DNA from 4 places in the Lysinibacillus sp. NPDC097868 genome. Region 3 is predicted to be linked to each of the others. Evidence: riboswitches for the same ligand, from Rfam matches in the RefSeq annotation. Region 3 holds a riboswitch; each other region holds the start of a gene.
The links. A riboswitch is a leader RNA that binds a small molecule or an ion and turns the genes downstream of it on or off. The one in region 3 is predicted to bind cobalamin.
Positions count from the first base shown of each region.

Region 1: it holds a riboswitch for cobalamin, as region 3 does, so the genes downstream of both, ACIQXJ_RS17245 (ABC transporter substrate-binding protein) here and ACIQXJ_RS23390 (FecCD family ABC transporter permease) in region 3, are expected to answer to the same signal.
Region 2: it holds a riboswitch for cobalamin, as region 3 does, so the genes downstream of both, ACIQXJ_RS05140 (energy-coupling factor ABC transporter permease) here and ACIQXJ_RS23390 (FecCD family ABC transporter permease) in region 3, are expected to answer to the same signal.
Region 4: it holds a riboswitch for cobalamin, as region 3 does, so the genes downstream of both, metE (5-methyltetrahydropteroyltriglutamate--homocysteine S-methyltransferase) here and ACIQXJ_RS23390 (FecCD family ABC transporter permease) in region 3, are expected to answer to the same signal.

Region 1 covers NZ_JBIWBS010000003.1:77,654-80,770, reverse strand. The annotation lists gene ACIQXJ_RS17250 (acyl-CoA dehydrogenase family protein) at 1-719, shown strand, start outside; cobalamin riboswitch at 973-1,157, shown strand; gene ACIQXJ_RS17245 (ABC transporter substrate-binding protein) at 1,354-2,340, shown strand; gene ACIQXJ_RS17240 (FecCD family ABC transporter permease) at 2,337-3,117, shown strand, end outside.
Region 2 covers NZ_JBIWBS010000001.1:1,077,157-1,080,273, reverse strand. The annotation lists gene cobJ (precorrin-3B C(17)-methyltransferase) at 1-203, opposite strand, end outside; gene ACIQXJ_RS05145 ((2Fe-2S) ferredoxin domain-containing protein) at 207-578, opposite strand; cobalamin riboswitch at 717-896, opposite strand; cobalamin riboswitch at 1,154-1,337, shown strand; gene ACIQXJ_RS05140 (energy-coupling factor ABC transporter permease) at 1,478-2,224, shown strand; gene ACIQXJ_RS05135 (energy-coupling factor ABC transporter substrate-binding protein) at 2,226-2,498, shown strand; gene cbiQ (cobalt ECF transporter T component CbiQ) at 2,502-3,117, shown strand, end outside.
Region 3 covers NZ_JBIWBS010000009.1:42,395-45,511, reverse strand. The annotation lists gene ACIQXJ_RS23395 (ABC transporter ATP-binding protein) at 1-496, opposite strand, end outside; gene ACIQXJ_RS23390 (FecCD family ABC transporter permease) at 502-1,548, opposite strand; cobalamin riboswitch at 1,696-1,889, opposite strand; gene ACIQXJ_RS23385 (YdhK family protein) at 2,066-2,647, shown strand; gene ACIQXJ_RS23380 (response regulator transcription factor) at 2,702-3,117, opposite strand, start outside.
Region 4 covers NZ_JBIWBS010000001.1:1,839,457-1,842,573, reverse strand. The annotation lists gene ACIQXJ_RS09110 (methyl-accepting chemotaxis protein) at 1-743, shown strand, start outside; gene ACIQXJ_RS09105 (VOC family protein) at 782-1,144, opposite strand; cobalamin riboswitch at 1,350-1,528, shown strand; gene metE (5-methyltetrahydropteroyltriglutamate--homocysteine S-methyltransferase) at 1,713-3,117, shown strand, end outside.

The DNA.
Region 1 (3,117 bases), on a different contig from region 3:
AGCATTATGTCACAAACCGAAATGCGTTCGGGCAACCTTTAATTCAATACCCAATGATTCAGGATACATTAGGGAAATATGCTGCTAAGTTACATGTAGAGGTAGCTACTGTTTTTGATCTTATTCAATTATATGACAAGGTAACGAGTGGTCAGGGGAATGAGCAGGACATCATTCTTAATCGTTTGAATATCGCCATCATGAAAAAAGAAACAGCTGAACAGGCGGTACATTACGCAAGCGAAGCAATTGAATTGCATGGAGGAAACGGTTATATCGAAGATTTTGTAACGCCACGTTTACTTAGAGATGCTCAAGTACTTACGGTATGGGAAGGTACGGCTAACATTTTAGCACTTGAGCTTATTCGCTTAGTAGATAAATTTAATGCCCATGAATTATTTGTCCATGTAATGCGCGAGCGTTTGACGAAGTTAACTGATTGTTCATTAGTACAAATTGTAGGCGAGCAACTGAAGAAAACAGAAGCAACATTGCAAGTCTTTAGTCGTTTGGATGAGGCTACGAAGTCGTACGAGGCAAAGGGAGTAGCCGAAAAAATGGCCCATTTATACGAAAGTGTAGTGGCAGTCGAATGGGCAGTCAAATTTGGCGACAAGTATGAAAAGCTAGCAGATATTTATTTAGAAGATACATGGGCATTGCGCGAAATAGGCGCACCAATGAAAACTGTGCAATATTTTTCGGAAATTATGTAGCGGGTGTCAGGCACACAAACAATTTTGAAAATTTTTTTATCCTGCGGGAACGCGGAAAACGAAGTGGATTTTTCCGATTTAGGAGTCGACATTATGTTAGGTTCTATGTAGTGCCAGGCACTCAAAGAATTATACTAGTTGATTGAAGCGTAAAGTGTCCGCACACAGTGGAAATCAACGATCTTAAAAAAGAGACGCTAATACAGGGTCTCTTTTTTATCGTTATCTATTTCTATTTTCATGTATAATAAAATCAACTGAATATTATAAAGGTTCTTTACTAAAGTAAAGTGAAAAGGGAAATCGGTGTAATTCCGATGCGGTCCCGCCACTGTAAGTGTGAGTTTTTTCAATCTATGCCACTGAATTTTTTTTGGGAAGGCATGAAAAAGCATTTGGAGCACGAGCCAGGAGACCTGCCTTTATAGAACGATACATTGCAGCCTACGAGGATAGGATGGTGGTTTTTTTGTGCAAGCACCGCCTCTCGTTATGATGACGAGGGGGTTTTTTTGTTTTGGAAAGCTACTGACGATAAATAATTGAACATAAAGGCAATAAGTTGCCAACATTCTATCGATCAATCAAGTGAACAGAGCTGAAAAATGCACATACAATCTAAGGAGGTCTCACAATGAAAAAGTATTGGAAAATAGGGTTATCAGCATTTTTAGCAATGGGCATTCTAGCAGCATGTGGAGAAGAACCGAAAAACGACAAATCAACAACAGAGCAGCAGGATCAGCAGGATCAGCAGGATCAGCAGGATACAAAACAGGTAGAAGAAGCAACGTTCCCGCTAACAATAACAGATGCTACTGGCAAAGATATTGTACTAGAAGCACCGCCAGAGAAAATTATTTCTCTTATTCCAAGTAACACAGAAATATTATTTGGACTTGGCTTAAATGATAAAATCGTTGGCGTTAATGATTATGATGATTATCCACCAGAGGTTGCTGACAAAGAAAAGGTTGGCAGTATGGAATTTAATATAGAACAAATTATTGCTTTACAGCCAGATATCGTTTTTGCACATGAATCAGGTATAGCTTCTTTAGGGGGAGCGATGGATCAGCTGGAAGCAGCGGGTGTTAAAGTATTTGTTGTGAAAAACGCGAGTGATTTTAATGAGACATATACGACGATTGAGCAATTAGGTCGCGCCACTGGTAAGCTACCAGAGGCGGAAAAAATTATTGCCAATATGAAAGCAAAGGTTGAGGAAGTCCAAGCAAAATTACAGGACGTGAAGATGAAGAAAGTCTTTGTAGAAACGTCAGATGAACCAGAAATCTACACACCTGGCAAGGACACGTTTATGCAGGAGATGCTAGAGATGATTCATGCCGAAAATATCGCAGCTGATACGGATGGCTGGTTCAAAATTGATGCAGAACAAATTATTACAAAAAATCCAGATGTCATCGTGGTCACTTATAATTATGTGCCCGATATTTTAACAAAAATTCCACAACGTGCAGGCTTTGAGACAATTACGGCTGTAAAAAATAAGGCTATTGTGCAAGTAGATGAAAATACGACAAGTCGTCAGGGCCCGCGGTTAGCAGATGGGCTTGAAGAGTTAGCGAAAGCCGTCTATCCTGAGGCTTTCGAGTGAGTAAAACAGTTTTTGCCTATGTAACAGCCATTACGTTACTTATCGTTAGCATCTGGTGTGGCGTATCAATAGGCTCGGTTCATATTCCGTTAGAGGTATTTTGGAATAAAGCGGCAGATGAAACAGCTGCCAATATTTTATGGAAAATTCGTTTGCCGCGAGTATTGCTCGCAGGTCTTGTAGGAGCATCGTTGGCCATTGCAGGGGCAGCCTTTCAAGGATTGTTAAAAAACCCGTTAGCAGATCCGTATACGCTTGGTGTATCTTCAGGAGCGTCAGTCGGTGCTGTCATGACACTATTTTTCGGCATCTCTATACCAGTTGTCGGTTTGTATGCATTGCCAACGCTCAGTATGATAGGGGCTGTACTAACGATGGTAGCTGTGATGAGCTTTGCCAGAATAGTAGACCGTTCTCTGAAAATGGAGACACTTATTTTAACCGGAGTTATTTTTAGTTCTTTTTTAGGGTCGCTCATTTCACTAATGATAGCGTTATCAGGTGAAGAGCTTCGGCAAGTGATTGGCTGGTTACTAGGCTCAGTCTCGATGCGAGGATGGCCGTATGTGCAAATGATTACCCCATTTGTGGTCATTGGCTCTGTTATTTTGTGGACGCAAAGACGCGAGCTAAATGTTCTGCTCTATGGAGAGGAACGAGCAAAGCATTTAGGTGTCAATGTAAAGCGTAGCAAATATTTAATTTTAGTAGGAGGCTCCATGCTTACTGGGGCGGCAGTTGCTGTTTCAGGAACAATCGGCTTTGTCGGCTTAGTTG
Region 2 (3,117 bases), on a different contig from region 3:
GCTTCTTGTGCTCGTGACACTTCTTCAGTCATACCAGTACTAACAATCGACTTCGCACTTACTAAATCTTGAATGAGCTCCACATACGTTTTATAACCGATAATAAATTCACTTTGTTGCAATGCCTCTACAGCACGTGTCGTAATATGTTTGAAATCCCCAGGTCCAAAGCCTACAACAAAAATCTTTCCTTTTTGCGCCATTTTTTACCCCTCTTTCACCTTGTCGATGCCTTTAATGGCTGTTGTTTGCGGGGTACGTTGCAACGTACCTTCTGTCAGTGTAAAAACATGCTCACTATGTAAAGAATCATGGTTTAAATCTTGTACAAGTGTTCTACCATGCTCAACTGTTGGTACACGATACCAATTTCCCTGTGGATACGCGATCACAACACAAGCATCTTTACATCTGCCATTACAACGCGTTCTTGTCGTATGTATTTCCTTATCGAGTGCTAATTTCTCTATTTCGTCTCGAATTGCGAGCGTAATTTCCTCAGCCTCTTTTTTCATGCAACTACTACCATTACAAATAAAAAGATGGGTTTTCATGCCCTCTAAATTCCAAGTTGTCATTGTTTTTCTCCCCTCATTCTTCTTTTAGGAAAAAGAAAAAACCTTTACTCGATATCGAAGAGTAAAGGTTTTATAGAAGCCAAAATAAAAACGAATATATACGTATCCGCTCTCGCTTCACTTCTCCCTCCGAAAAGTTTGCATGTCATCAACTAAGCAGGTTTCCTGACTTAAGCTTCTTCTTACTTTCGCGCCTTCCCAAGTCTTCAGTGGCATTGCGATTTCATCAGCTATTACAGTAGCGGGGGCTGTACCGGGTTTACACCGATTTCCCTATTATCTCGAAGTATTTCGAGCACTTAATGATGGATTTATATTTAAATTTTGAAATGAAATGTTAATAAAACGAATATAAAACTGTTTCTATCATAGCCTATTATTTTTATACTTTTCAACATTTCTTTTTTATTTATTAGATTTTTAATAAAATTTCAACAAATATTTCATTGAAATTGATCGATTTTTCCTTACATTTATCTGAATTTTCTAGATTGTTATTCTTTTTAAAAAAACTTTTTACAAAAAAAGGATAGCTTCTGATTGGAAAAACATGTTACACTTCTTCGTGAAAACTCACAACTTCATCTTTTTTCGGTGCGAAGTGTATACATTTCGCTTAAAAGGGAAGCCGGTTCAAGTCCGGCGCGGTCCCGCCACTGTACTAGGGAATTTTATAGAAAATGTCACTGTCCATAGGACGGGAAGGCCTATAAAATGTTGAACTAAAGCCAGGAGACCTGCCGAGAAAATCGTGATCGTTTCAACCTACGAGGATAGGTGTGCGGCTTGGCAAATGACAATTCTATTTGCTTTTTCAGCTATGCACTTTTTCCGAAACGGAGAAGTGCTTTTTTATTGCGCACGCTACATTCGAAATTTACTGTTGAGGAGGAAAGGTATTGAAATTTTCTTTTTGGAAACTTAGTTATTTCTTAGTGGCTTTTTTACTAGTACCAAAACGAGCGTTTGCTATGCATATCATGGAAGGATTTTTGCCGATTGAATGGGCAATTTTTTGGTGGGTCATTTCGATTCCATTTATTATTTTAGGATTACGTTCTATTCGGAAAACAATTGATGAAAATCCTGAAACGAAAATGATATTAGGCTTATCGGGTGCATTTGCATTTGTCCTATCGGCACTGAAAATTCCATCAGTAACAGGAAGTTGCTCACATCCTACTGGCGTTGGTCTTGGTACAGTTCTTTTCGGACCATTAGCCATGAGTGTGATTGGAACAATCGTTTTATTATTCCAATCATTACTTTTAGCGCATGGTGGTATTACCACTTTAGGTGCGAATGCTTTCTCTATGGCAATTGTAGGACCAATTATTGCGTATTTTGTTTTTAAAGGTTCTCAAAAAATCGGTCTATCATTCTCTATTGCTGTCTTTTTTGCAGCGATGCTTGGGGACTTAGGTACATATGTTGTCACTTCAGTTCAATTAGCACTGGCTTTCCCTTCTGAAGTAGGAGGCTTTATGGCTTCATTCACAAAATTTGCAGGTATTTTTGCTTTAACGCAAATCCCTCTAGCAATTAGTGAAGGGATTTTAACAGTTATCGTTATGAATTTCTTAAAAAAATACAATGTGAGCGAATTAAAGGCACTACGTGTTTTCTCAGCAAAGGAGGCACATTAGGATGAAAAAGAATTTACTGCTACTAGCTGTCGTTGTACTTCTAGCAATCATCCCTCTTTTCGTACAAAAAGGTGCAGAATTCGGTGGTGCAGACGGAGAAGCTGAAGCTGCAATCGGTGAAATTAATGCAGAATATGAACCATGGTTTGAAAGCTTATGGGAGCCACCAAGTGGTGAAATCGAAAGCTTATTATTCGTATTACAAGCCGCGATTGGTGCTGGCTTTATTGGCTATTTCGTAGGTTATATGCGAGGCAAGCATAAGGAAGGTTAAGCGATGTTACTCATTGATAAGTATGCTTATATGAATAAACTAGCGTCCGTTCATCCGTTAGAAAAAATGACGTTTTCCTTGGGGTTACTGCTATTGTCGCTTATCGTGAGAGATGAACTTATTTCACTCATTACATTTATTGTAATGAGTGCTTTTATCATTTTAGGCGCTAAAATCCCTTTCCAATATTATGCGAAATTACTGCTGTTACCAGGATTTTTTCTGCTATCCAGTTTGCTATCTATTTTGATTTCAATTGCGCCAAATTCAAGTAACCTCCCAGCACATTTCTGGGCATTTTCTCTTAGTAATTGGACAGTTTTCATCGGAAATGAAAGCGTAATTACAGCACAGCAGCTATTGTTCTCTGTATTAGGCAGTATTAGCTGTTTATACTTTTTAATTTTAACGACTTCGGTCCAATCTATTTGTCACGTCTTACGTCAATGGCATCTGCCTGCTTTATTTGTAGAATTAGTAGAGTTAACGTATCGATTTATTTTCATCTTTTTAAATAGCATGCATAAAATTCATCTTGCTCAACAATCACGTCTTGGCTATCAATCACCTATACAATGGCTACGGTCGATTTCCATGCTTATTGCAGCATTGTTTGCAG
Region 3 (3,117 bases):
TAGGCTCATCTAAAATAAGCACTTGCGCCTGTTGTGCTAGTGCACGTGCAACCATCACTCTCTTTTTTTCTCCTCCAGAAAGAGAACTAAAGCTGCGCGTTTCTAAATGGGCAATACCCGTTTGAGACAATGCCTCTTTTACAATATTGAAGTCTTCCTTACCGTCCATTTCAAAAAGCTTCTTATGTGGCGTTCTTCCCATGCTCACCAAATCTTTGACTTTAAAATCGAATAACACAGGTGTTTCTTGACTAACAACGGCTAAATTTTTTGCAATTGCTCTACTTGATTGCTTAAAAATATCTTCCTCATTCAATAATACAGTTCCACTTTCGGGCTTTAATAACCGATACATATTTTTCAATAGTGTAGACTTTCCACTACCATTAGGACCAATTAAACCGACAAATTGCTTTTCCTTTATTTGAATGCTTACTTCTTTTAATATGCGCTGATCATGAATGGAGAATGATACATGCTTCGCCTCTAATGTCATAGCCTTTAATCTCCTTCACCAAATGAATAATTGTTACGGCGTAGTAGCCAAATGAAAAATGGACCGCCACAAAAGGCAGTAATGATGCCAATTGGCATTTCTTCTGGAGCTATTATCACGCGTGCAATCGCATCAGCCCAAACTAAGAAAATCCCTCCTAATAATGCGCTAATAGGGATGACATATTTATAATTAGACCCCACTATTAATCGCACGATATGTGGAATTATTAAACCAACAAACCCAATGGAGCCACTTACTGCAACAAGCACACCTGTTAGTAAAGATACGAGTAGTATCAATTGAATTCGAAATTGTTGAAGATTAACACCTAATGTGACCGCCGCTTCTTCGCCAAGTAGTAATAAATTTAAATTTCGATAATGAAGCCATAACAAACCAAAAACGATGAAAAAAATAATCGCTGGAATGAATAAATTACTCCATTTTGCGCCTGCAAGACTTCCAAGCATCCAATACATAACGGCTTTTATACCGCCCTCTTCCTTAGACATCATTAACATAAAATTTGAAGTAGCAGATAAGATAAACGATACTGCCATTCCTGCTAGCAACAAACGGAAAATAGATATACGCCCCCCTACACGTGACAAGAAAAATACCAACACAATTGCTATAAAGGAGCCTAGAAAAGCAGCTACTGAAAGGGCGTAGATACCTAAAAATGAAAAAGCACCTAAAATGATGACAGCCGTGGCACCAACTGTCGCACCTGAAGAAATACCTAAAATATATGGATCTGCAATTGAATTACGGACAAGTGCTTGCACAGCTGCTCCAGCAATAGCTAAGCCTGCTCCAACAATAGCTGCAAGCATGACACGTGGGACACGTATTTGCCATATAATAATTTCCTGTGAGCGGCTCCAATCATGCTCTATCGTATTTGAGAAAATAGGAATTTTCGAGAAAATAACCTTCCATACATGTAGTGGTGTAATTGACACTGAGCCAATCATTATAGCAACCGTCATTGAAGCAATCAGTACTAAAAGAAGGGTCAATGAAAATAACATAAATTTTTTATTCATTTGCTTATTAACTCCTTATCAATCTTGATAAATACGAAGCAATAAAAAAGGGTATTCTACGCACGAATGCATAGAAATACCCTAGGTTAAACAAAGTTGGAGAAGTATCCATCAATTGTCCGTAATTGCTTGCATCCTCGTGGGCATTACAGGTATAAACTAATTGGCAGGTCTCCTGGCTTCGATTCAACGTTACTATGATTGCCTTCCCATTCTAAAAACAGTGGCTACTACATCATAGAACTCCTCGTTACAGTTGCGGGACAGCGTCGGACTTACACCGACTTCCCTTTTAAGTGGCACTTGTTAACAAGCGTCACACCATTAGTTTCTGAAATTTTAAAATTATGACGATTCTATCATACATAATTATCGTAGTCTATAGCTCCTTACATCTAGGAATCAATCTTTCCTCTTTTCAACTTCATACCAATGGATTTTTGTACAAAACTTAATCCATAATTTCTGCACATTTACTTGTTACATTAAAACAATAAATGATAAGGAGGAAATGCATATGGTATTAAAAAGAAACTGGTTCCTAAGTTTAATGGCAGTAACGGCTTTACTAATATTATCAGCTTGCTCTAACGATACAGCGAAGTCGGTGCCTACTAATAGTGAAGCAATAGATCATAGTGCAGAAGCAGACCATGGAGAAGAGATGAATCATTCAAGCTCGGGTGAAGTTCCATCCACTTTAAAAACTGCTGAAAACCCTAAATTCCCTGTAGGCAGTACTGCTATTATTAAGGATGGACATATGGCAGGGATGGCAGGCGCCGAAGCAACGATTGTTGGGGCATATGATACAACTGCCTATATTATCTCCTATGAACCGACTACCGGTGGAAAGAAAATAGAAAATCATAAATGGGTAATACATGAGGAATTAATAGATCCAGGTGTTGCCCCATTGTCTCCAGGCACTGAAGTTAAAACAGATGCTACGCATATGAAAGGCATGGAAAATGCTACTGTTCGCATTGATGAAGCGGTACAAACGACTGTTTATATGATTGATTTCCCTTTAACAACAACTGGGGAAGAAATGAAAAATCATAAATGGGTTACAGAAAGCGAACTAGCGTCAAAATAAAAACAAAACAACCTCTAAGGTTTATTCCTTCAGAGGTTGTTACTAATTATTTGTCTATTGCTTTTTATCAGCTATCTTATGCCATTTATAGCCGATTCCCCACACTGTCTGTAAATAATCATCTACAGGAAAGCCACTTTTTCGCAGTTTTTCCCGTAAATTGCGGACATGCGAATCAATTGTTCGATCTTCAATTGTGACGTTATAGCCCCAAACTGAATTAATTAAATGTTCTCTTGAAAAAACTTTATTTTGATATTCAAGAAATAGCGCTATCATCGCAAACTCCTTTGGCGTTAAAAGAATAACCTCTTGTTGAAAAGACAATTCAACGGATTCTTTATTTAATCGTAGCCCTTCAAAAATAACTACGGGTTCCTCAGTTTTTGTTCTTCTTAAAACAGCATGTATACGTGCTACTAACTCTTCCTCGTCGAAAGGCTTTAAAATGTAGTCGTCTGCTCCCAAAT
Region 4 (3,117 bases), on a different contig from region 3:
AAATAAATGTCCAGCAAGCCAATGCACAAGGCATAGATTTACAAGGCTATTCGAGTGAAGTATTGCAACTTACTACAAATGGCCAACATTTAATGAATAACTCAACACAGCAAATGTTTGCTATTGATAAAATTGTCCAAGAGGCTGTTGCAAAAGTAGAAGGCTTAAATAGGCAATCACAGGAAATATCTAAATTAGTTTCTGTCATTGACGATATTGCCAATCAAACCAACTTATTAGCATTGAATGCTGCAATCGAAGCGGCACGTGCAGGGGAGCAAGGCAAAGGTTTTGCTGTTGTGGCTGACGAAGTGCGCAAGCTTGCAGAACAAGTATCATATTCAGTGACGGATATTTCATCTATAGTAACACGAATTCAAAACGAAACAGTTGGGGTAACAGCATCACTTCAAACGGGGTATGAAGAAGTGAAAAGGGGCACAGAGCAAATTACGACTACTAATACTACCTTTGAACAAATTGCCTCTGCTGTTAATAGTATGGTTAGTAATATTCAAGGGATAACAGAAAACTTGCAGGGCATTTCAACAGCAACTGAGCAAATCAATCGTTCTATCGATGAAATTGCAGCTATATCAGAGCAGTCTGCAGCTGGTGTAGAGGAAACGACTGCCACAATTGATCAAACAGTTGCAACAATGGATGAAATCTCGAAGAATACAGATTATTTAGCATCGATGGCAGAGAATTTAAACAAAGAGGTTCAGCACTTTAAACTGTAAATAAAAAAGCAGCCATCGATGGCTGCTTTTTTTAAAATTTAAATTGGCTGAATAATTTCTACCCGATTACCAAAAGGATCTCTAAATTCAAAGCGCTCAAAATTCGGAATTGGAACAGAATCGAGGATTTCGATATGATGCTCTGTTAATATTTTTTTCCAATATGCTACATCTTCTACTTGATAGGCAATATGCGCTTTCGTTGTTAGTCGATCAAAGCCGTCTTCTGTGCCAACATGTACTTCTTGATGACCAACTCGTATCCAAAATCCACCACGCCCTTTAAGGGATTCTGGTTTCTCTATTTCTTTGAGCCCTAACACATGGCAATAAAACCCTTTCCCTTGCTCTTCGGTACCTTTTGGAATCGTTAATTGTACGTGATGTAATCCGACAATCATAGTAATCCTCCTCAGTATTTCTTGTTATAACTATATATTCAACAAATTCCTTTAAATACCTCTTTGTTAGTAGATTGTTATATTATGATGTCGTCAATCAGTACAATAGAGAATTACTAAAAGAACTATGTACCGAAATAATATACATATCTTCATAAAAGTTATACTTTTCAGAAAAATGTATGTTATAGTAAGAAACATAATTAAATATTGTGTAAGAGTTGGTGCCAAATGAAAGTTTGGCTTAAAAGGGAAGTCGGTGTAAATCCGACGCTGTCCCGCAACTGTAAATCGGAGCAAATCACATATGCCACTGGGGAACTGGGAAGGCTGTGAGGCGTGTTGATGAGAAGCCAGGAGACCTGCCAATGTCTAGTACACACCAAATAACCTACGTGGAAATAGGTGGTGAGATGTGACCGAATCGGCACTGTGCGACTAACGAATATATACGATAATTAATATATTATCGTATCGCCTCGTCATAGCTAATTTAGATATACATTAACTACCATTTTCCAAAAAAGGAAGATGGTTTTTTTATTTTAAACCAGAGGAGAGAAGTAATATGACGTATACAACGACTGTAATAGGCTACCCATACATAGGGGAAGACCGTGAATGGAAAAAGGCATTAGAGGCATTTTGGAGAAATGAACTTACAGAAGAAGATTTTTTACAAAAAATGAAAGAAATTCGTCTTGCACGCATCGACAAGCAGCTTTGTAGCGGTATAGATATTGTCACTGTTGGGGATTTCACCCCGTATGACAGAATGCTTGATACAGCGATGATGTTTGGCTTAGTGCCAAAGCGCTTCGGCTGGCAGGGTGTAAAGGTTGATTTACAAACGTATTACGCGGTAGCGCGTGGAAATAAAGAAGCTGTTGCTAGTGAAATGACAAAATGGTTTAATACAAATTATCATTACATTGTACCTGAATATGAAGGACAAGCTCTGCAACTAACAGACAATAAAATACTTGCAGATTTCCTTGAGGTTAAAGAAGTATATGGCATTACTGCAAAGCCAACGCTAATCGGGCCATATACATTTTGCAAGCTAACAAAAGGTTACGATAAAGTATCACAAGTTGCGTTTATTTTAGCACTACTACCACTGTATGCGCAGGTTATCCAAGAACTAGTATCAGCCGGTGCTGACTGGGTTCAATTAGAGGAGCCTGCATTAGTCACATCATTAGATGAGGCAGAGGTCAAACTTGTGCAAGAAATATATACACAATTAGCAGCGGCTGTACCAGAGGCTAATATTATGTTACAAACCTATTTTGAATCGTTATCAGCTTATAACACACTTATTGAACTCCCTGTACAAGGATTTGGCTTGGATTTTGTTCATGGCTATACGAAAAATATGGAGGCGCTACGTCAATTTGGCTTTCCACATGATAAAGTATTGGCAGTAGGTATTGTTAATGGACGAGATATTTGGAGGGCAAATTTAGCAGAGGTAAGTACAACAGTTAGGGCAATTGAACAGCTGACTAGTGCACAGGAGCTGTGGGTTCAATCGTCATGTAGCTTACAGCATGTGCCGATTTCGACCGCACTTGAAACAAAATTAGAGCCTGTCTTGAAAAATGCGCTTGCATTTGCTGATGAAAAATTAGCAGAAATATCAGAGGTGGCTAAATATTTAAAAGAAAAAAATCACACGTCAAATCATACTATCTCTGAGAGCATGAAAGCAATTGAAGCATTAAAAAAACATTCCGTACGAAATAATCTAGCAGTTCAACAAGAAGTACAAACGATGTCAACAGAGGATTTTGAACGTCAAAATGATTATAATGCGCGTCAGATTATTCAACAACAGTCACTGCAGATACCCCTATTCCCAACGACTACGATTGGTAGTTTTCCTCAATCTGATGAAGTGAAGCGCACACGTAATGCATGGCGTAAAAAACAGCTTGCAGATGAAGCATATGCTGACTTTGTCGCACAAG